DNA from 4 places in the Streptomyces sp. HUAS TT7 genome. Region 1 is predicted to be linked to each of the others. Evidence: riboswitches for the same ligand, from Rfam matches in the RefSeq annotation. Region 1 holds a riboswitch; each other region holds the start of a gene.
What was found. Region 1 has a riboswitch for cobalamin ahead of ACSHXC_RS24360 (ABC transporter substrate-binding protein). Riboswitches for the same ligand answer to the same signal wherever they lie in the genome.
Positions count from the first base shown of each region.

Region 2: another riboswitch for cobalamin. It lies ahead of metE (5-methyltetrahydropteroyltriglutamate--homocysteine S-methyltransferase); the one in region 1 lies ahead of ACSHXC_RS24360 (ABC transporter substrate-binding protein).
Region 3: another riboswitch for cobalamin. It lies ahead of ACSHXC_RS01515 (CbtB domain-containing protein); the one in region 1 lies ahead of ACSHXC_RS24360 (ABC transporter substrate-binding protein).
Region 4: another riboswitch for cobalamin. It lies ahead of ACSHXC_RS27900 (HoxN/HupN/NixA family nickel/cobalt transporter); the one in region 1 lies ahead of ACSHXC_RS24360 (ABC transporter substrate-binding protein).

Region 1 covers NZ_CP196175.1:5,394,350-5,399,403, reverse strand. Annotated here, with positions in the region: gene ACSHXC_RS24370 (ABC transporter ATP-binding protein) at 1-388, opposite strand, end outside; gene ACSHXC_RS24365 (FecCD family ABC transporter permease) at 385-1,413, opposite strand; gene ACSHXC_RS24360 (ABC transporter substrate-binding protein) at 1,694-2,674, opposite strand; cobalamin riboswitch at 2,713-2,838, opposite strand; gene ACSHXC_RS24355 (Mov34/MPN/PAD-1 family protein) at 2,875-3,297, opposite strand; gene ACSHXC_RS24350 (amino acid permease) at 3,383-4,846, opposite strand.
Region 2 covers NZ_CP196175.1:490,980-496,033, forward strand. Annotated here, with positions in the region: gene ACSHXC_RS02365 (FABP family protein) at 1-356, opposite strand, end outside; gene ACSHXC_RS02370 (class I SAM-dependent methyltransferase) at 622-1,398, opposite strand; gene ACSHXC_RS02375 (hypothetical protein) at 1,430-1,717, opposite strand; cobalamin riboswitch at 1,876-2,096, shown strand; gene metE (5-methyltetrahydropteroyltriglutamate--homocysteine S-methyltransferase) at 2,250-4,568, shown strand; gene ACSHXC_RS02385 (hypothetical protein) at 4,614-5,054, opposite strand, start outside.
Region 3 covers NZ_CP196175.1:307,249-312,302, forward strand. Annotated here, with positions in the region: gene ACSHXC_RS01495 (ABC transporter ATP-binding protein) at 1-252, shown strand, start outside; gene ACSHXC_RS01500 (ABC transporter permease) at 249-1,073, shown strand; gene ACSHXC_RS01505 (LLM class F420-dependent oxidoreductase) at 1,113-2,078, opposite strand; gene ACSHXC_RS01510 (hypothetical protein) at 2,224-2,433, shown strand; cobalamin riboswitch at 2,534-2,680, shown strand; gene ACSHXC_RS01515 (CbtB domain-containing protein) at 2,722-2,937, shown strand; gene ACSHXC_RS01520 (CbtA family protein) at 2,965-3,831, shown strand; gene ACSHXC_RS01525 ((2Fe-2S)-binding protein) at 3,828-4,565, shown strand; gene ACSHXC_RS01530 (short-chain fatty acyl-CoA regulator family protein) at 4,798-5,054, opposite strand, start outside.
Region 4 covers NZ_CP196175.1:6,199,360-6,204,413, reverse strand. Annotated here, with positions in the region: gene ACSHXC_RS27905 (ABC transporter ATP-binding protein) at 225-2,117, shown strand; gene ACSHXC_RS27900 (HoxN/HupN/NixA family nickel/cobalt transporter) at 2,150-3,262, opposite strand; cobalamin riboswitch at 3,292-3,489, opposite strand; gene ACSHXC_RS27895 (hypothetical protein) at 3,682-3,963, opposite strand; gene ACSHXC_RS27890 (arsenate reductase family protein) at 4,082-4,441, shown strand; gene ACSHXC_RS27885 (Gfo/Idh/MocA family protein) at 4,649-5,054, opposite strand, start outside.

The sequences.
Region 1 (5,054 bases):
CGACGCGGGCGAGCGCCTCGCGTACGAGGGTGTCGTCGGCAGCGGTGTCGGCCTCCCAGAAGCGGCGGTGCGGGGAGCGGCCCATGGCGACGATCTCGCGGACGGTCAGCTCGATGCCGCCGGCGTCGGCGTCCTGCGGGACGGTCGCGATGCGGCGGGCGCGGGCCTTGGCCGGCAGGGCGTGCAGGTCGGCGCCGTCGAGCAGGGCGCGGCCTGCGGTCGGGCGCAGGGTTGCGTAGATACAGCGCAGCAGGGTCGTCTTGCCGCTGCCGTTGGGGCCGACCAGGGCGACGGTCTCGCCGTCGGCGGCGTGCAGGGTGATGTCGTGCAGCAGGGTGCGGCCCTGGGGTGTGGTGTACGAGAGGGACTCGGTGCACAGGGTCGTCATGCGGGACTGCCTTCCGCGCCGGCCCGGCGGCCGCGCAGCATCCAGAGGAAGAACGGGCCGCCGGTGAGGGCGGTGAGGACGCCGACGGGGATGTCCTGCGGGGCGGCTGCGGTGCGGGCCGCGAGGTCGGCGAGCACGAGGAAGCCGGCGCCGCCGAGGGCCGCGACGGGGAGCAGGGTGCGGTGGGCGGCGCCTACGGCCATGCGGGCGGCGTGCGGAACCATCAGGCCGACGAAGCCGATGGCTCCGCTGTACGCGACGAGGATGCCGGTGAGCAGGGAGGCGAGCACGAACACGGCCGCCCGGAAGCGGCCGGTGTCGAGGCCGAGCACGGTGGCGCCCTCCTCGCCGACGAGGAGCAGGTCCAGGGGGCGGGCCAGGGCGATCAGGACGAGGGTGCCGAGGGTGAGGGCCGTGGCGGGCAGGGCGAGCATGTCCCAGCGGGCGCCGCCGAGTCCGCCGAGCGTCCAGTGCAGGACTTCCTGTACGTGATCGGCACTGGCCGAGGTGACCAGGATCAGGCTGGTCAGCGCGGACAGGACGTACGAGACGGCGACCCCGGCGAGGACCAGGCGGCCGCCCGTCATGGAGCCGCCGCGCCCGGCCAGGGCGTAGACGAGGACCAGGGCTGCGAGCGCCCCCGCGAAGGCGGCGGCGGGCAGCGCGACGGTGGTGGCCACCCCGGCCCCCACCCCGAGCACGATCACGGCGACGGCCCCGGCGGAGGCCCCGCTGGACACCCCGAGCAGAAAGGGGTCGGCGAGGGGGTTGCGCACGAGAGCCTGCAACACGGTCCCGATGACGGCGAGCCCGGCCCCGGTGACGGCCCCGAGCACGACGCGGGGCAGCCGCACGTCGAGCACGATGGTCCGGTACGGGCCCGGCTCCGCCGAACCGGTGACGATCCCAAGGACCTGGTGGGCCGGTATCCGCACCGACCCGAGCGCGAGCCCCGCCCCGGCGGCAGCGACCAGCACGGCTGCGAGCACCCCGATGACGAGCGGGTACCGCCAACGCGGGGTCACCAGCGGGTCCCGTCCGAGCCGCGCGGGGCCACCCCAGGCGCCCCCGGAGGCCCCCCATCCCCCGGCCAAAACCCGTTCTCCCACCCGTACCACCCGTGCGGGCGGGAGGGAGGGTGCGGCCCTTCCCTCCGTCCACCGAGCGCCGTCGGCGACTGCGGACCGTGGACAGAGCCGACCACCGGCCGCCACCGCCGGCCGCCCGGGCGAGAGGCCGGGCCCGTCGCAGGCCGAGGGCACAGGCCTCCCCGGCGCCGCTCCGGCCAGGTCTGCGAGCGGGCGCTCACTCCCCCGCCCCCGCACGGAGCTGGGCCGCCAGCTTTGTCACTGCGTCCGGGGCTCTGACCCCTGTCACCATGTCGGACAGAGGGAGAACGGCAAAGCGGTTGTTCTTGACGGCCGGGACGGACGCCAGTGCCGGGTCGTCGCGCAGGCGTTGCTTCTTCGCTTCCACGCTCGTACCGCCGTAGTCCAGGATCAGGATCGTCTCCGGCGCGCGGGCCACCACGTTTTCCCAGCTCGCGTCGCCGAAGGACTTGTCCTTGAGGTCGGCCGCGAAGACGTTGCGGCCGCCCGCCCGCGTCACGATGTCGTTGCCTATTCCCTTGCCGCCCACCGTGAACGCCGTCTTGTCCCCGCTGTCGTAGACGAAGACCGGGACGGGAGCCGCACCCTTCCGGGCCGCCTGCGTCCTCGCGTTCGTGGCCTCGGCCGACTTCACCCACGACTCCGCCCGCTCCGGCACGCCGAACGTCCGGCCCACCTCGCGGACCTCCTCGTACACCTCGTTCATCGTCGTCGCCGCGCCCTTGGGGCAGTTCTCCACGTTCAGGCGGGACTTGATGCCGCTCTTGGCCAGGGCCTCGCGGCCCCGGCCCTCGTTCGCCGCGAAGGCGGATGCGTAGCCGCCGTAGACGTAGTCGGGAGCAGCCGACAGGAGCTTTTCGTAGGAGGGGTATTCCTTGGCCAGCACCGGGACCGAGCCGTACGCCGACTCGTATTTCGGGAGGATCCTGTCGTCCAGGTAGGCCGTCCCCACCAGGGACTTGGCGAGGCCCAGCTCCAGCATCACCTCCGTGGCGTGCTGGTTCATCGTCACCGCTCGCTTCGGCGGGGCGGTGAAGGTCGTCGTCACACCGCAGTTGGTGACCTTGTACGGGAAGCCGGGGGCCGAGCCGCCCCGGGCCTCGGGCCGTGCCTGCGTCGTACAGGCGGCCAGCGGGAACAGCAGGGCGGCGGCCAGGGCCGCGCGGCGCCAGAGCATGGCTGAGCTCCTCCAAGGGGATTTCCACGTCCCCTGTCGTCGGGAGAAGGCGGCAGGTCAGTTCCTGGCTTCCGGCCCCGCGGGTTTCCCGCGGTGCCGGTCACAGTGGCGGGACCGTGCCGGATTCACACCGGCTTCCTGGGTCCTGCCGCCCGAATATTCGAGATTGCACGTAGATGGTACGGGTCGACCCGTAAGGGTCAGTACGCCTCTACCACCTTCACGTCTTCCTCCGTGATCACGCCGTCCACGATCCGGTACGAGCGGAACTGGAACTCCCCCGCCCCGTCCGTGTCCGCCGTCGACACCAGGACGTAGTGCGCGCCGGGCTCGTTCGCGTACGTCACGTCCGTGCGGGACGGGTAAGCCTCCGTGGCGGTGTGGGAGTGGTAGACGATCACCGGCTCCTCGTCGCGGTCGTCCATCTCGCGGTACAGCTTCAGCAGGTCCTGCGAGTCGAACTCGTAGAACGTGGGCGAGCGGGCCGCGTTCAGCATCGGGATGAAGCGCTCGGCGCGGCCGGTGCCCGCCGGGCCCGCGACCACACCGCACGCCTCGTCGGGGTGGTCGGCGCGGGCGTGCGCGACGAGCTGGTCGTACAGGGCCTGGGTGATGGTCAGCATGTCGGCAAGGATAAGCAGACGGGCCGGTCCGTATCGATAGTCGATACGTACCGGCCCGAATACTGAGAATCAGCAGGTCAGAGGATCAAGAGCGCTTCGCGAACGCCTTGTTCTCCGGGTTCTTGGCCTTCAGGACCAGGTAGGAGACGCCCAGGATCAGGCCCCACAGCGGCGCGCAGTACAGCGAGACGCGGGAGTCCTTGTCGATGCCCATCATCACGATGACCATGAAGATGAAGATCAGCGCGAACCAGCTGGTGTACGGGGCGCCGGGGGCGCGGAAGCTGGACTGCGGCAAGGCGCCGGTGTCCGCCAGGCGGCGGTAGCGGATCTGGCAGACCAGGATCATGATCCAGGCCCACATGCCGGAGATCGTGGCGAAGGAGACCACGTAGTCGAAGGCCTTGCCGGGCGCCACGTAGTTGATCCACACGCCGACCAGCATGAGCGCCGCGGAGACCGTGGTGCCGACCAGCGGGGTGCCGCTCTTGGTGAGCTTGGTGAAGACCTTCGGGCCCTGGCCGTTGAGCGCGAGGTCGCGCAGCATGCGGCCGGTGGAGTACATGCCCGAGTTGCAGGAGGAGAGCGCGGCGGTCAGCACGACGAAGTTGACGATGGCGGCGCCGACGCCGAGGCCCATCTTCTCGAAGGCGGCGACGAAGGGGCTGACGCCCGGCTGGAACTCGTGCCACGGGACGACCGAGAGGATCATGATCAGGGCGCCGATGTAGAAGACGGCGATGCGCCACGGCACGGTGTTGATGGCCTTGGGCAGGGTCTTCTCGGGGTCCTTGGACTCGCCCGCGGTCACGCCGACCAGTTCGACGGCGAGGAAGGCGAACATGACGATCTGCAGGGTCATCAGCGTGCCGCCGATGCCCTTGGGGAAGAACCCGCCGTCGTTCCAGAGGTTGGCGACGGTGGCGGTGTCCGCGGCGTCGGAGAAGCCGACGGTGAGGATGCCGGCGCAGATCAGGATCATGCCGACGATGGCGGTCACCTTGACCATGGAGAACCAGAACTCCAGCTCGCCGAAGAGCTTCACGGAGATGAGGTTCACGGCGTACAGGATGAGCGTGAAGACCAGCGCGTACAGCCATTGCGGGACGCTGCTGTGGGTCCAGAAGGCCATGTACTGGGCGGCCGCGGTGACTTCGGTGATGCCGGTGACGACCCAGAAGAGCCAGTACGTCCAGCCGGTGACGAAGCCCCAGAACGGGCCGACGAACTCCCGGGCGTACTCCGAGAAGGAGCCCGACACCGGGCGGTACATGAGCAGCTCGCCGAGGGCGCGCATGATGAAGAAGATGACCAGGCCGGCGATGGCGTAGGCCAGGATGAGGCTGGGGCCGGCCTTCGAGATGGCCTTGCCCGCGCCCAGGAAGAGGCCGGTGCCGATGGCACCGCCGATCGCGATCATCTGGATCTGCCGGGCCCCGAGGCCCCGCTGATATCCCTCGCCCGAGCCTTCGCTCGTGCTGTGGGCGGTCCCCGCGGCCTCATTGCCGGCAGGACGGTCGTCGTGCTTGTCGACCTGCGCTGAGGTCATGGTGGTGCGCCTTTCTCCATGCTGACCCGCCCGCCTCGGTCACGAAGCGACGGATCAGGTCCTGATCCCCCCGGATGTGGATGGAGTGCCACCGGCGGTCAGCCGGTTAAAGCGCCCCCGGGGACATGGGTGGCGTCCCCGGGTGGTCGTGAAGATTTATCACGGCCTTATGGGTGATCCATATCGGCCACTGTGGCGCACAGCACAG
Region 2 (5,054 bases), 4.9 Mb from region 1:
GCGGCGCCGACCGCGATCTCCGCGATGCCGGTGGGCTGGGTGATCAGAGCCTCCACCCGCCCGTCGGCCTGGAGCCGCCACCAGCCGCTCTCGCGCGCGGAGGGACGCAGCGGCGCGCCGTCCTCGTCGAGCAGCCAGGCCCGGGCCTCGTACCGCAGGAAGGGCCGGCCGTCGTGGCTGAAGGTGACTTCCTGCGCGTACGCGAAGTCCCCGGTGATCGTCGGATATCCGCCCTCGCCCCGGCCGAACCAGGTGCCGAGGAGGCCGGCCACGGGCGCGAGCAGGGCGTGCGGAGCGGGCGCCTCGTCGAGCCGTTGGCCGTCGGGGTACGGGTACTCCGGTGCGGGGTCGAACACGGTGTGCGCTCCTGAGGTCGGGGCCAATGCCAGACGGAAGCCTAGGCCGTCGATCCTCCACAGGTCCCGCCCCACCACGTGTCGCTCCTGCTCAGGCAGGGCCCGGTCGGCCCGTGTGGTGGATGTCCGGCCGGGCCCCGCTCTGTCGTCGAAGCGGTCGGCGAGCAACCGGGAAGGGCACACGATGTGCGTACGGATGACGGCCCGAGCGGCGGCGATCGGACCGGCCCTGGCATTGACCGTCGGCACGGCCGCGGCCGGCTGGTCAAGCGGCGCGCGCGGTGAGTACGGGCTGGAAGAAGCCGGTGCTCTCGGGGGCCAGCCATCGCGGCCGGGCGAACTCCGCCTCGATCACGTATGAGCTCAACTGCCCCTGGGACAGAGCCCAATAGGTGGAGCGCCGCACGCACACGTCCCACTCCCCCGCACCGTCCGGGACGAGCTGGAAGTGCTCCAGGTCGTAACGCTCGCCGTCCTCGTGCCAGTCCCACAGCTGGAACGTGATGCTCCTGCCGTGCGGCGAGGCGGCGACTTGCGGCGGGGTCGAGGCGGGCCGCGCCTTCAGGATCTCGTCGTACGGACGGGTGCTGAGGATGAGCAGCCCATCGGTGCGCAGGACGCGCCGCATCTCCGTGAGGGCGGCGTGCACGTCGTGCGCCGTGAGGAGGTGAGGAAGGGAGTTGTCTGCGCTCACGACGACGTCGAACTGGGCTGCCGCGAAGGGGAGTTGGCGCATGTCGGCTGTTGCTGCGGGGAGTGCGACGCCTCGAAGGGCCGCCTCGCGGACCGCGCGCGTGACGGCCCCGGTGCTGATGTCCGTGCCCGTGACCCGGTGTCCGCGCAGGCCGAGCCCGATGGCCTGGGTGCCGATCCCGCACGAGCAGTCCAACACCCTGGCGCTGTCGAGACCGAGCTCGGCCCGGATCACCGCGTCCAGGGCCCGGCCCTGCCGGGCGATGCCGTCGTCCCAGTCGGCGTAGATGAGGTGGTAGTCGGCGGCGAGCCGATCGTAGAAGCTGGCCACTCCTGAGGCCTTGGGCATGCGGCCAGGCTAACGGGTCTCTCCGTGGCGCTCACGGGCGCGGCAGAGTCACCCCCTTCGTGTGGGCGTCCTGCACCGCCGGTGACCAGTCGCCGGTGCAGTAGACGGATACCTCGCTCATGACTCCGTCGCGCACCTCGGCGCGCAGCTTTTCCCGGCAGTACCAGCTTGCGCCGCCGTCCTCCCAGCGCTCCTCGAACTCGATGACGAGACCGGAGTCCGTGACGTCGACACGGTGGCGCGGGACGGTGCCGGGGTGGGGTGGCTGGTGCGGCGCAGCGCTACCAGTTGGTCGCGGCCCGCGGCCTGGAGCCGCCACTGCGGAAGGCTCAGGTCGCAGAAGACATCCTCGGCGAACGCGATGCCCGCCTCGTCCGTCCCCTCGCCGCTTCGAGAGTGCCCCCCCTTCGAGCGTAGGCAGCCGGGCGGGTCCGGGGTACGACCAGCCCCCGCCGCCCCGCGCCCCGAGCGGAGCGCGTACGCTGCCCATGCAGCTGGTTCGCCCCGTCCGCCAGGCGGGATGCGTCGTAAGAGGGAACCCGGTGGGAATCCGGGACTGCCCCGCAGCGGTGAGCGGGAACGACCGCCGTCATACGCACTGGGCCCGGCCGGGTCTGGGAAGCGACGGCCAGTAGATGCCTCGGAGAGCACGAGGCGTGCCCGCGAGTCCGAAGACCTGCCACTGCCCGTGTGCGACCGATCGCGCGCGGAGATCCCGGTGACCTCGAGGGCGGGTCGGCGTACGCACCAGCGGCAACGGCGCACATGCCGTGGCTCTGGTCCGTCGTCCCTTCGCGCCTTCGTCCCGTTCCGGGGTCCGCTCCACCGAAGAGCTCGCGAAGGAGAGTCTCGTGACCAAGTCCGCAGCCGCGGCAGCACGCGCCACCGTGTACGGCTACCCCCGCCAAGGGCCGAACCGGGAACTGAAGAAGGCGATCGAGGGCTACTGGAAGGGCCGCGTCGGCGCCCCCGAACTCCGGCGGACCGCAGCCGAACTGCGGGCGGCCACCTGGCGGCAGCTCGCCGAGGCCGGCATCCACGAGGTGCCGACCGGTGACTTCTCGTACTACGACCACGTCCTGGACACCAGCGTCATGGTGGGCGCCGTGCCCGACCGCCACCGCGAGGCCCTCTCAACCGACGTCCTGGACGGCTACTTCGCGATGGCGCGCGGCACCCAGGACGTGGCGCCGCTCGAAATGACCAAGTGGTTTGATACCAACTACCATTATCTGGTACCGGAGTTGGGGCCGGACACCATCTTCGCCGCCGACTCCTCCAAGCAGGTCGGCGAGCTCAAGGAGGCCCTCGCGCTCGGGCTTGCCGCGCGCCCCGTGCTCGTGGGCCCGGTGACGTATCTGCTGCTCGCCAAGCCCGCGCCCGGCGTGGCCGCCGACTTCGAGCCGCTCACCCTGCTCGACCGGCTGCTGCCGGTGTACGCGCGGGTGCTGGCCGACCTGCGGGCGGCAGGCGCCGAGTGGGTGCAGCTGGACGAGCCCGCGCTCGTCCAGGACCGCACCCCCGCCGAACTGAACGCCGTCGCCCGCGCCTACCGGGAGCTCGGCGCGCTCACCGACCGCCCCAAGCTCCTCGTCGCCTCCTACTTCGACCGGCTCGGCGAGGCCCTGCCGGTCCTCGCCAAGGCGCCGGTCGACGGGCTCGCGCTGGACTTCACCGGCCCCGCGGCCGCCAACCTCGACGATCTCGCCACGGTCGGCGGCCTCCCCGGCAAGCGGCTCGTCGCGGGGGTCGTGGACGGGCGCAACGTATGGATCAACGACCTGGAGAAGTCGCTGTCCACCCTGGGCACGCTGCTCGGACTCGCCGACCGCGTGGATGTGGCCGCCTCCTGCTCGCTGCTCCACGTCCCGCTCGACGCGGCCGCCGAACGCGGCATCGAGCCGCAGATCGCGCGCTGGCTCGCGTTCGCCCGCCAGAAGACGGCAGAAATCGTCACACTGGCCCGCGGCCTGTCCGGCGGAACCGGCGCCATCGCGGCCCAACTGGCCGCCAACCGGGCCGACTTGGCCTCCCGCGCCGGTTCGGCCATCACCCGCGATCCGGCCGTACGCGCCCGGACCGGCGCCGTCACCGCGGCAGACGCCCGCCGCGCCCAGCCATACGCCCAACGGGCCACCGCCCAGCGCGCCCACCTGAATCTGCCGCCCCTGCCCACGACGACGATCGGCTCGTTCCCGCAGACCGGCGAACTCCGCACCGCCCGCGCCGACCTGCGCGCCGGACGCATCGGCACGGCCGCGTACGAGGAGCGCATCGAGGCCGAGATCCGCGAGGTGGTCTCCTTCCAGGAGAAGACCGGCATCGACGTCCTCGTGCACGGCGAGCCCGAACGCAACGACATGGTGCAGTACTTCGCCGAGCAGCTGACGGGCTACCTCGCCACTCAGCACGGCTGGGTCCAGTCGTACGGCACCCGCTATGTGCGCCCGCCGGTCCTGGCCGGCGACATCTCGCGCCCCGAGCCGATGACGGTCCGCTGGACGACGTACGCCCAGTCCCTCACCGACCGCCCGGTCAAGGGCATGCTCACCGGGCCGGTCACCATGCTCGCCTGGTCCTTCGTCCGCGACGACCAGCCGCTCGCCGACACCGCCCGCCAGGTCGCCCTGGCACTGCGCGACGAGGTCAACGACCTTGAAGCTCATGGCAGTTCGGTCATCCAGGTCGACGAGCCGGCTCTGCGCGAGACCCTGCCGCTGCGCCCGGCCGACCACCCCGCATACCTGGCCTGGGCGACGGAGGCGTTCCGGCTGACGACCGGCGGGGTCCGGCCGGACACCCAGATCCACACCCACATGTGCTACGCCGAGTTCGGCGAGATCCTCTCCGCCATCGACGACTTGGACGCGGACGTGATCAGCCTGGAGGCGGCCCGCTCCCACATGCAGGTCGCGGACGAGCTGGCCGCGGCGGGCTATCCGCGCGAGGTCGGTCCAGGGGTGTACGACATCCACTCCCCCCGCGTCCCGCCCGAGGACGAGACCGCGCACCTCATCACGCGGGCACTGCGCTCCGTACCCGCCGAACGCCTGTGGATCAACCCCGACTGCGGCCTCAAGACCCGCGGTTGGGCCGAGGTCCGCCCGGCCCTGGAACGCATGACGGCGGCGGCGCGCGCGGCACGTCGGCAGTTGCCCGCCACGGACTGAGGGAAGGGGCGGGGGTACCGGATCGTCGGTGCCCCCGTCGCCGTCTCAATAGCACACGTGGCTCGGGGCGTCGGGGCCGCAGTAGTTGGTGCCCGCGGTGGCGATGCTGTCAGTGGTGGGGTTCAGCGTCATGGTGAGGGGTCCGGGCTTGAGCCAGCCAGGGTCGTTGGATTCTGCGACGCTCCCGGTGGCCGCGGTTCCGTCGACACCGGTGAGCCGCCCCGTGGCGTGACCCCCATCGGTGATCTGGCCGTTTACCACTGTGTCGCACGGCGGGGCGGCCTGACCGCAGGTGACGTACAGACGCTTGCCGATCTCGAACGAGCCGTCGGCATTCACCTGGAGCCAGTTGCCGTGACCGGTCCAGTGGCCGACGAACGAGGACACGTCGGCCGGCTTCACCGGGGGCGCTGTACTGGCGGACGGACGGGTGGAAGCCGGATCGGCCGAGGGGTGGGCGTGTTCGCCGCTCCCCGAGCAGGCGGT
Region 3 (5,054 bases), 5.1 Mb from region 1:
GTGGTCGGAACACCGCAGGCCGCCGAACTGGCAGCCCTGCTCACCGCGGCGGGTGCCTCGGTCGAGCCGGAGGGCTCGGCCGGCGCCGAGCGACTCGTCGTGACCGGACTCCCGGCGGAACGGATCGGAGCACTCGCCTTCGAGAACCGTATCCAGCTGGCGGAACTCACCACCCGCACCGCCTCATTGGAGGCGGCCTTCATGGAACTCACCGCCGACAGCACCGAATACCTGGCAGGACAGCCCCGATGACGACACTCACTCCGCCCGCCCGGACCACCCCCCTCGCCACGCCACCCGCCCGTTTCCGCGACCTGCTCGCCGCCGAGTGGATCAAGATGCGGTCCCTGCGCTCCACCCCGTGGATCCTCGCGCTCACCGTCCTGTTCGTCATCGGGTCCGCTGCCGTGGCCACGCTGTCGGACCACACCACGGACTCCGGCTCCGCCGATTTCCTGCCCTTCGACGCCTACCCGTCGGCCGGGTACTGGACCCTGATGCTCGTCGCCGGCACCGTCGGCGCGCTGACGGTCGTGAGCGAGTACAGCAGCGGACTGATCCGCACCACCACCGTGGCCGTCCCTGCCCGCGGCTCCGTCGTACTGGCCAAGGCGGCTGTCACCGCCATGGTGTGGACCGCGGTCGGCGCCGTCGCCTCCACCGGTTCCTTCCTGGTCTCCCAGGCCATCCTGAACGGTCACCCCACAGGCGCCGCGCTCACCCACCCCGGGGCGATCCGGGCACTGGCGGCATCCGCATTGGTCGCCCCGGTCTGTGCAACTGTCGGCCTGGGCCTCGGAGTTCTGCTCCGGCATGCCGCCGCGACCACGGTCACCAGCGTCTTCGTCCTGCTGATGCTGCCGACCATGTTCTCGGAGAGCAACCGCTGGTCGGCCGACATCAAACACACCCTGGTGTCGGCCGCCTGGAAGCGCCTGCTCCAGAACTGGGAGCCGGAGCCCGGGTCCCTGGGTTACACCGCCACGGTCCCCGGCTCCTGGCTCGTGTACGCGCTCTGGCCGCTGATCACGCTCGCCCTCGCCGTGTTCGTCGTCCGGCGCCGCGACGTATGAGCCTGGGCCGGTGTCCCGAGCCTCCGCCCGCTCCGGCGGTCACAGCTCGCGCAGCGCGGGCAGCAGTTTCTTCTCGGCCCAGTCGATGAACGGGAGTTGCTGTCGGCCGCCGATCTGGACGAGGGCGATTTCGGTGAAGCCGGCTTCGGCGTAGGGGCGTACGGCGTCGACGAAGGCGTCCACATCGTCGCCGCACGGGATGGACCGCGCCACGTCCTCCCGGGTCACGAACTGCGTCGCCGCCTCGAAGCCCGAGGGCCCCGGCAGCTCCGAGTTCACCGGCCAGCCCCCGGCGAACCAGCGGAACTGGTCGTGGGCACGGGCGACCGCCGCGTCCCGGTCGGGGTCGTAGCAGACGGGCAGCTGACCCACCCGGGGCTTGCCGGTGCCGCCGTGCCGGTCGAAGGAGGCGAGCAGTTCCGGCTTGGCTTCGGTGGCGATGACCAGGTCGGCGGTCCGGCCGGCCACGGCGCAGGACCGCTCGCCGGAGACGGCGACGCCGATCGGCGGCAGTTCGTCGGGGAGGTCCCACAGCCGGGCGTTCGCGACGCCGAAGTGCGCACTCTGATGGTTGACGTTGCCGCCCTCGAAGAGCGCGCGGATGATCTCGACGGCCTCTTCGAGCATGTCGATGCGGACCTCCGGGGCCGGCCAACCGGCGCCCACCACATGCTCGTTGAGGTTCTCGCCGGAGCCGAGTCCGAGCCGGAACCGGCCTTCGGACAGGATCTGCATCGTGGCCGCCTTCTGCGCCACGACGGTGGGGTGGTAGCGCAGCGTCGGGCAGGTCACGTACGTCATCAGCGGGATGCGGGTGGTGGCCTGGGCGGCCGCGCCGAGCACGCTCCACGCGTAGGGCGCGTGCCCCTGGCTTTCCAGCCACGGGGAGTAGTGGTCGGAGGTGACGGAGAAGTCGAACCCGGCACGCTCCGCCGCGACCAGATCCGCCACGAGTTCGCGCGGACCCGTCTGCTCAGTCATCATTGTGTAGCCGATTTGCACCATATTTCACGACTAACCGTGCTGCGCCGATGGAAAACATCGGCCCGCTGTCCGTTTGCGGGTTCCCGACCGCACCGGTTGCCGAAACGCTTCCGGTGTGCGACAGGGGCTACGCGGTCCGCAGACCGTCCGCCTTCGAGGAGTCGTCATGGTCATAGTGGCCGTTCTCATCCCGCCGCTGCTCCTTGGCGTGCTGCTGGCCCTCGGCCGTTACGAGGAGCGCCTCCTCGGCGCCCCCACACCGATCGAGGACCGGCTGCGCGAGCGGCGCGGATATGCGGCGCCTGACCTCCCCGACGAACAGCCGCAGCACCCGGCCCACCCCGCACCGTCGAGCGAGGTGGGGCCGCCCCTGTGACGGTGCGCGCCCGTACGGATCGCGCAGCCGGGCCGGCGCTGGCACGATGGACGGGCGGGATTGCGAGGGGAGCGGGCCAGGACTTGGCACTGGCTTGATTGACCCGTTCGAGACGGCAGCTCTATGCTCCACATGTAGTGATGAGATAAGGAAGCTGGTGAGATTCCAGCACGGTCGCGCCACTGTGAGCCGACCGCCCGCGAGGGTGGCCGGTGAGTCAGACACTTATCCGTTGCTTCGCCCCGTTTCATCCATGGGACGCAAGATCCCGAGAAGGAGGGCCTCGCCTTGAGCAGCGTTTCCACATCCCGCCCGGCTTCCACGCCGATCGTCCTGCCGGTTTCGAAGTCGGTGCTGTGGCTGGTCGGCACCGCGATCCTCGCACTGGCCGCCTACTACTTCATCGGCGTCGACCAAGGGGCCGTCTCGGTCTTCGGCAACGACATGCACATCCACGAGTTCGTCCACGACGGGCGTCACTTCCTCGGCTTCCCCTGCCACTGACCCACACGGAAGTACGGACAACTCGACATGGAAAAGAAGCTGATACTGCGCGGCGTTCTCGTCGGCGCAGTGGCGGGGCTGCTCGCATTCGTCTTCGGACGGGTCTTCGCCGAACCGCAGATCGCGAAAGCCGTCGACTACGAGAGCGGGCGTGACGCCGCCCAGGCCGCCCTCGACAAGGCCGCCGGCCTGCCCGCCGAGGCGGCCGACCCGGACCTGTTCAGCCGCACCATTCAGGCCGATGTCGGCCTCGGCGTCGGCATGATCTTCTTCGGCATGGCCATGGGTGCGCTCTTCGCCGTCGCGTACACGGTCTGCCTGGGCCGGGCCGGCGGCCTGCGCGCCCGCACGCTGGCGCTGGTGGTCGCCGGTGGCGGGTTCCTCACGATGTACCTGGTGCCGTTCCTCAAGTACCCGGCCAATCCTCCGGCGATCGGCCACGAGGAAACCATCAAGCAGCGCAGCGGCCTCTACCTCATCATGGTGGTGTGCTCGATCGCGTTCCTGGTGGCGGCGGTCTGGCTCGGCAAACGCCTCCAGGCCCGCTACGGCAACTGGAACGCCACGCTCATCGGCGGTGCCGTGTTCGTCGTCGCGATCGGGATCGTGATGCTGGTCCTGCCCTCGCTCGGGCATCTGGCCTACAACAAGGAGAACTTCGGCGATCAGGCCACCGAGACACCGCTGCCCCTGACCGATTCCAAGGGCACGATCGTCTACCCCGGTTTCCCCGCCGACGTGCTGTTCTCCTTCCGCTTCTTCTCCGTCGCAGCTCAGCTCCTCCTGTGGGCTGCCATCGGGCTGTTCTTCGGCCCCTTGGCCGAGCGCCTTCTCCAGCCCCGCCGGGAATCCGCCGACGCCCCCGCGCAGGGCCCGGCTCCCCTCCCTGCATGACGTTCGCTCCGACGTCGAGCGCGGTGATCGCCGAGATCACCGCGCTCGGACCGTTCTTCGCCCTGCACACCCACGCCGCGGACGCACGGCCGGTGGAGCCGTGGGTCCCGATGTCCCGGCAGCTCATCGAGGCCCGCGTGTCGGCCGTACGGGGCTGGCTGGCCGCGGCCGGCGAGCAGCCGATCGACGCCATTGAGGTGCGGGTGGCCGCGTCGGTGACCCACCTCGGCCTGGCCGCCAGGCTGCTGTCGCCCGCGCTTGCCGCGTTCGTGCTGCACGGACGCCTTCTCACCTTCGGCCTCGCGGACGTCCACTGGCAGCCGGTCCTCGGCGGCCCCATCCCCCTCTCCGTCCCCGGCACCGCGATGAGCTCCGGCTCCGTTCCACCCGAGGAACTCACGTCCTTCCTCGACCGCCCCCTCGGTGAACTCGCCGCCGCCATGCGGCCGTTCTCGCTCTCTCCTCACATCCTCCAGGGCAACATCGCCTCGGCCCTCAACGGTGCCGCCACCATGATCGGCGCTGCCGTACCGGAACTCGCGGAGCGAACCCGCACGGCGGTCACGCTCCTCCTGGACAGCCCACCCCTGCGGGATTCCGCCACCACAACCGCCAACGGCGCCTTCCAACGCCGGAGTTGCTGCCTGATCTACCGCGCCGCCCCGGGCCGCAAGGGGTCGCTGTGTGGCGACTGTGTGCTGAATCGCGACGCGGACAGCACCAAACGCCGCTGACCGCACCGCAGTTCGCAGATCCGTCCTCTTGGCGGGTGAACTCAGGTGGCCGCTTCTCGGTGAAGGCCGCCATGCCCCTCTCTGGTCCTGCGTGGCGAACACCGCGTGGAACAGGCGGCGTCAGTCCGGCCGGTGATGCGGCTCATCACGAAGATCTTGCGGGTCATCGATCCCGACCGGCGTACGTACGTGCCCTATCGGGTGGAGAGGTCCGGCAACTCCTGATGCTCCGTCAGCCGATGCCCGGCCCCTCCCCCGCCACGGGGTAGGGAACGAAAGTGCTGCTGTTCTCGTCGATCGCGAGGCTCCGGTCCAGGGGCGGTACGGCACGCTGAGGGCAGTCGGTGCGTTCGCAGAGGCGGCAGCCCATCCCGATGGGGACGGCGGCGGAGGTGTTGTCGAGGTCGAGGCCGTCGGAGTAGACCAGCCGTGAGGCGTGCCGGATCTCGCAGCCGAGGCCGATGGCGAAGGTCTTGCCGGGCTCGCCCC
Region 4 (5,054 bases), 810 kb from region 1:
CGTCATCAAGGTCACATACTCGCAGGTCAGAATGGCTTCCGTGCTGTACTTCGACATCTAAGCCCCCGCGGCTCCGCGACACCCCGAACCCTGCTGCCCCTCCCGGGCGGCGGGGCTCGGCGCGTTTTCCGGTTCGGTCCCCCCATTGGGTGGATCACCGTACGCGGCGGTCCCCTTGGGGGATCCGTGCGGGAAAGTAGGCGGATTCCTAGCTAGGGGGCGGCATGGCGGAGGTGTTGGGCGGGCAGCCCGTCGATGAGCAACTGCGGTACCGGTCAAGCTCGTTGGAGGCGGTGCAGCGGCGGCCGGTGACCACACGGACCATGGCGCGGCGGCTGCCTCAGCTCGTGCGGAAGGCGCTGGCGCTGGCTTGGCGGGTGGACCGGCGCGCCGTGCTCGTGCTGCTCTGCTGCCAGGCGCTCTCGGGGTTCTTCGAGGCGTTCGGGCTGCTCGCCACGACGCGTACGATCACCGCGCTGATCGCGAGCGGCGACATCGCGCACCGGCTGCGCGATGCGCTGCCGTCCATCGCGGTGCTGGCCGGGGCGGCCGGGCTGCGGGCGCTGCTCGGGATCGTGGTGGTGAACATCTCCGGCCGGCTCTCGCCGCGGATCTCCCGCGAGGCCGAGATGCAGATGCTCGGGGCCGCCGTACAGGCCGAGTTGTCGGCGTACGACCAGCCCGGGTTCAACGACAAGCGCGAGGCGGCCGACCGGGGCGCCGAGGTCGCCCAGCAACTGCTCACCGACTCGCAGGACCTGATGGCGTGCGTGGCCTCACTGGTCGCGGCGGCCGGGGTCGTGACCGTCCTTCATCCGGCGCTGCTCCCCCTGCTCCTGCTCGCCGCGCTGCCGCAGGGCATCGCCGGGGTGAAGGCCGCGCGGGTGCACTACGAGGCGTCGCGGGCGATGAGCGCCGAGCGGCGCACGCTGAGTCTGCTGCGCTGGTTCGTGATCGACAAGGACACCGCCGACCAGCTGCGGTCCTGCACGATGGCGGACTTCCTGCTCGACCGGTACCGGGCGATCGGGCGGCGGGTAGACGCGGCGACCGACAAGGCCGTGCACCAGGGCGCCCGTTACTCGGTGACCGGCGCCCTGGCGGGCGGGCTCGCGGCGGGCCTGGTGTGGGGCGCGCTCGCCTGGCTGCTCGGGTCGGGGCGGATGTCGGTGGCGTCGGCGGGCACCGCGGTGTTCGCGCTGCGCACGGTCGCCTCCTCGCTGCACGGTGTCGTCGGGTACGGGACGCGGCTGTTCCGGACCGGGCTGTACCTGGACGACTGGGCGGAGTTCATCGAGGAGGCCGGCGGGCACCGGATGGCGCGCGGCACACTGGCGCCGCCCGCGCCGGACGTCGTACGGGCCGAGTCGCTGACGTACCGCTATCCCGGCAGCGAGCGGCCCGCCCTGGAGAAGGTGACGGTCGAGGTGCGCAAGGGCGAGGTGCTGGCGCTCGTCGGCGAGAACGGGTCCGGCAAGACCACCCTCAGCAAGCTGCTCACCGGCCTTTATCTGCCCAGCGAAGGGGCGGTGACCTGGGACGGGGTCGGGGTGGAGCGGTGCGATCCGCTGGCCCTGTGGCGGCAGACCGCCGTCGTGCCGCAGGACTTCGCGCACTGGCCGATGTCCGCGCGCGACAACATCACGCTGGGGCAGCCGCACGGGGGCGACGAGTCGGTGCGCCGGGCCGCCGCCCACTCCGGCGCTGCGGAGGTCGTCGACGGGCTGCGCAGCGGGCTCGACACGCTGCTCGCGCGGGAGTGGTTCGGGGGTGTGGAGCTGTCCGGCGGGCAGTGGCAGCGGATCGCGATCGCGCGGGCCTTCCACCGCCCGGCCGGGCTGCTCGTGATGGACGAGCCCACGAGCGCCCTTGACGCGCGCGCCGAGCACCGCATCTTCACCGGCCTGCGCACGATCGCCCGTGACCGGGCGGTGGTCCTGGTGACCCACCGCCTCGCGAACGTCGCCATCGCGGACCGCATCGTCGTCCTCGACCGGGGCCGCGTCATCCAGGAGGGCACCTTCACCCAACTCGTCGCAGACGAAGGCCTGTTCAAGGAGCTGTGGACGCTCCAGAACGACCGGGGAGGAGTGCCGGGGCAGCGGGAGGGTGCGTAAACGCACCGGGGCCTATGCAAAAGGCCGGCCCCTCACGCACCCGGGCCCGCCGCCCACTTCTGCTCGACCTTGCCAAGGCGCCAGTACGCCAGCGCGGCCGCCCACACCACCACGAACAGGCCGACGATGACGAAGCCGACGTTGTCCAGGTTGAGGCCGGCGATCCAGCCGCTGACCGGGTCGGTGAGGTCGAGCTTCTCGTGCAGGACGCCGACCAGTTCGATGGTGCCGATGAAGAAGGCCACCGCGATCGACAGGCCGGTGATGGTGAGGTTGTAGTAGACCTTGCGGACCGGGTTCGAGAACGCCCACTGGTAGGCGAAGTTCATGAACGTGCCGTCGAGGGTGTCGAAGAGGCTCATCCCGGCCGCGAACAGCAGCGGCAGGCACAGGATCGCGTACCAGGGCAGTCCGGCGGCGGCGCCGGTGCCGGCCATCACCATCAGGGTGACCTCGGTCGCGGTGTCGAAGCCGAGGCCGAAGAGGAAGCCGAGCGGGAACATCTGGCCGGGCCGCGAGATGGACCTGGTGAAGCGGCCCAGGATGCGGTTCATGAAGCCCCGCGAGTCCAGGTGCGCTTCGAGCTCCTTCTCGTCGTACGCACCCGCCCGCATGGCCCGGAACACCTTCAGGATGCCGAACAGGGCCACCAGGTTGAGGGCCGCGATGAGGTAGAGGAAGGAGCCGGAGGCGGTGGTTCCCACCACGCCCATCACCTGGTGGGTGGTGGAGTCCTCGTTCATCAGGGTGCCCGCGAGCTGGGCGCCGCCCGCCACCAGGGCCGTGAGGACCACGACCACGCTGGAGTGGCCGAGCGCGAACCAGAAGCCCACGGACACCGGCCGCTTGCCGTCGGCCATCAGTTTGCGGGTGGTGTTGTCGATGGCCGCGATGTGGTCGGCGTCGAAGGCGTGCCGCATGCCGAGGGTGTACGCGGTGATGCCGAGGCCGATGCCGTACGTCTTGGTGCCGACCGCGTAGTGCTCGGGGGCCACCAGCAGGAACAGGACGCCGAAGGCGACGACATGGAGGGCGGCTATCACCGCGAGCAGGACGGCGGTGCGGACGGTGTCCTCGCGCCGCCAGTGGAAGGACGGCGCGGCGGCGGCGCCCGTCTCGGGGGATGTGCGAATGGGCAGGGTCATGCGGGTCACGCTCCAGCACCTCGTGGATCACTTCGTGAGATGCCGCGGCCGGTCTCCTGGCTGACGGGCGGGTGCCTCCGTCCCGGCCTTCCCGGGCAGATGGATCCTGGCCAGTGGCGTCACAAGGGGACGGCGGCTCCCCGGAACCCGGGGAACCCGATCACAGTGGCGAGGGCCGCTCCGGTTTCGCACCGGTCTTCCCGAACACCACGGCCCGGTCACCCTAGACGCTGGGGAGTTGCCTGCCTACCTGCACACCTGTGCCGGTATCGAAGATCACACGGGCCACCCGGGCACGGCCCTGCGAGGATGCGCGCACGCATCCGCTCCGGCCGCCCGCAGCAGCCGTAGGGAGTTGACGGCCGGCCCGGATCACGCCTGCGGCTTCCCGAAGGCGTGACCGGGCCGTGGTGCGGGGCTCAGCGCCCGTCGTAGATCAGCGCACGCACCATCCGGCAGGTCGTCTCCGACGGCGGGTGCACTCCGATGAGCGCGGCCACGGTGCGTATCTTGCGGTCCGGCGCCTGCTCCGGCCGGTACACCCCCGTGTCGAGCAGGGCGATGGCCAGTCGCATGGCCTTCAGACGCCGGTTGTGGGACTCGTACCACACGCGCGGACGCCCGGCGGGAAGCGGCACCTTGTGAAGAGGCTGGAGGGACAACTGTTTCGGGGCGTGCGAGGTGAGTACGGCAGCGGTCATGGGCATCCTCCTGGGCAGTCGGGAACCCTCACTTACTGCCTCAATTTTACTGGGGGGCACTGACAATCGGCCCTGGCCAGCCGGGCTTTGGGGGCGGACCGCGGGTAGCCTGGCGGGCATGGAGATCTGGATCAACCCGGCCTGTTCGAAGTGCCGCAGCGCGGTGGACCTGCTGGACGCTGAGGGCGCCGAGTACACGGTGCGCCGCTACCTCGAAGACGTGCCCTCGCCCGACGAGATCCGGGCCGTGCTCGACCGGCTCGGCCTCGAACCGTGGGACATCACGCGCACGCAGGAGGCCGCGGCGAAGGAGCTGGGACTGGGGGACTGGCCTCGCGACGCCGACTCCCGCGAGCGGTGGGTTTCCGCGCTCGCCGAGCACCCCAAGCTGATTCAGCGGCCGATCATCACGGCGGACGACGGGTCTGCGGTGGTTGCCCGCACCGACGAGGCCGTGCGCGACGCGCTGTCCCGCTGAGTTCGCGGGGAGCGGCTTCCCGTGCGGGGTGCGGCCCCCTCGCGGGGTGCCGGTTTTCGGCTGCGGACCGGCTGTGGCCGGTCGCTCCCCCAAGCTCTCGGTTTCTCCCTCATGAACAGGGGACCCCATCGCGGCGGAGCCGCACCATGTCACAGCCCCGCGCCCCTAGCAGGATGCAGGTACCGCAGTCGGCTTCCACAAGTCCGCTCAGCCCCTGCCCAACTGCGCCTCCGCGTCCGCCAGCAGCTCCGTGATGCGTGCCCCGAACCGTACGTCGCACGGGTGCGGCACCCCGGTTCGGGCCGCGTCCAGCAGGGCGTCGATCGCTCCCGCGAACGCGTCCAGCGCGCCGCCCCAGCCCGGCATCACCTCCGCGCCCGACTCGCCCAGTACCGAGACCTCGACGCCCGCGGCCGCCGGGGGTGCGGTGAAGCTCAGGTCGGCGGTACTGGAGGCGCCCGAGGTGTGGCGCAGGATCAGGTGCGCGGTGTCGCCGGGGCCCGCCGCGGCCGTCAGCGCGGTCACCTCGCCGAGCACCCCGGTCAGCACGGCGAGCGCGTGCGGGCCCACGTCCCAGAGCGCTCCCTTCTCACCCCGCCAGGGCGACGCGGCG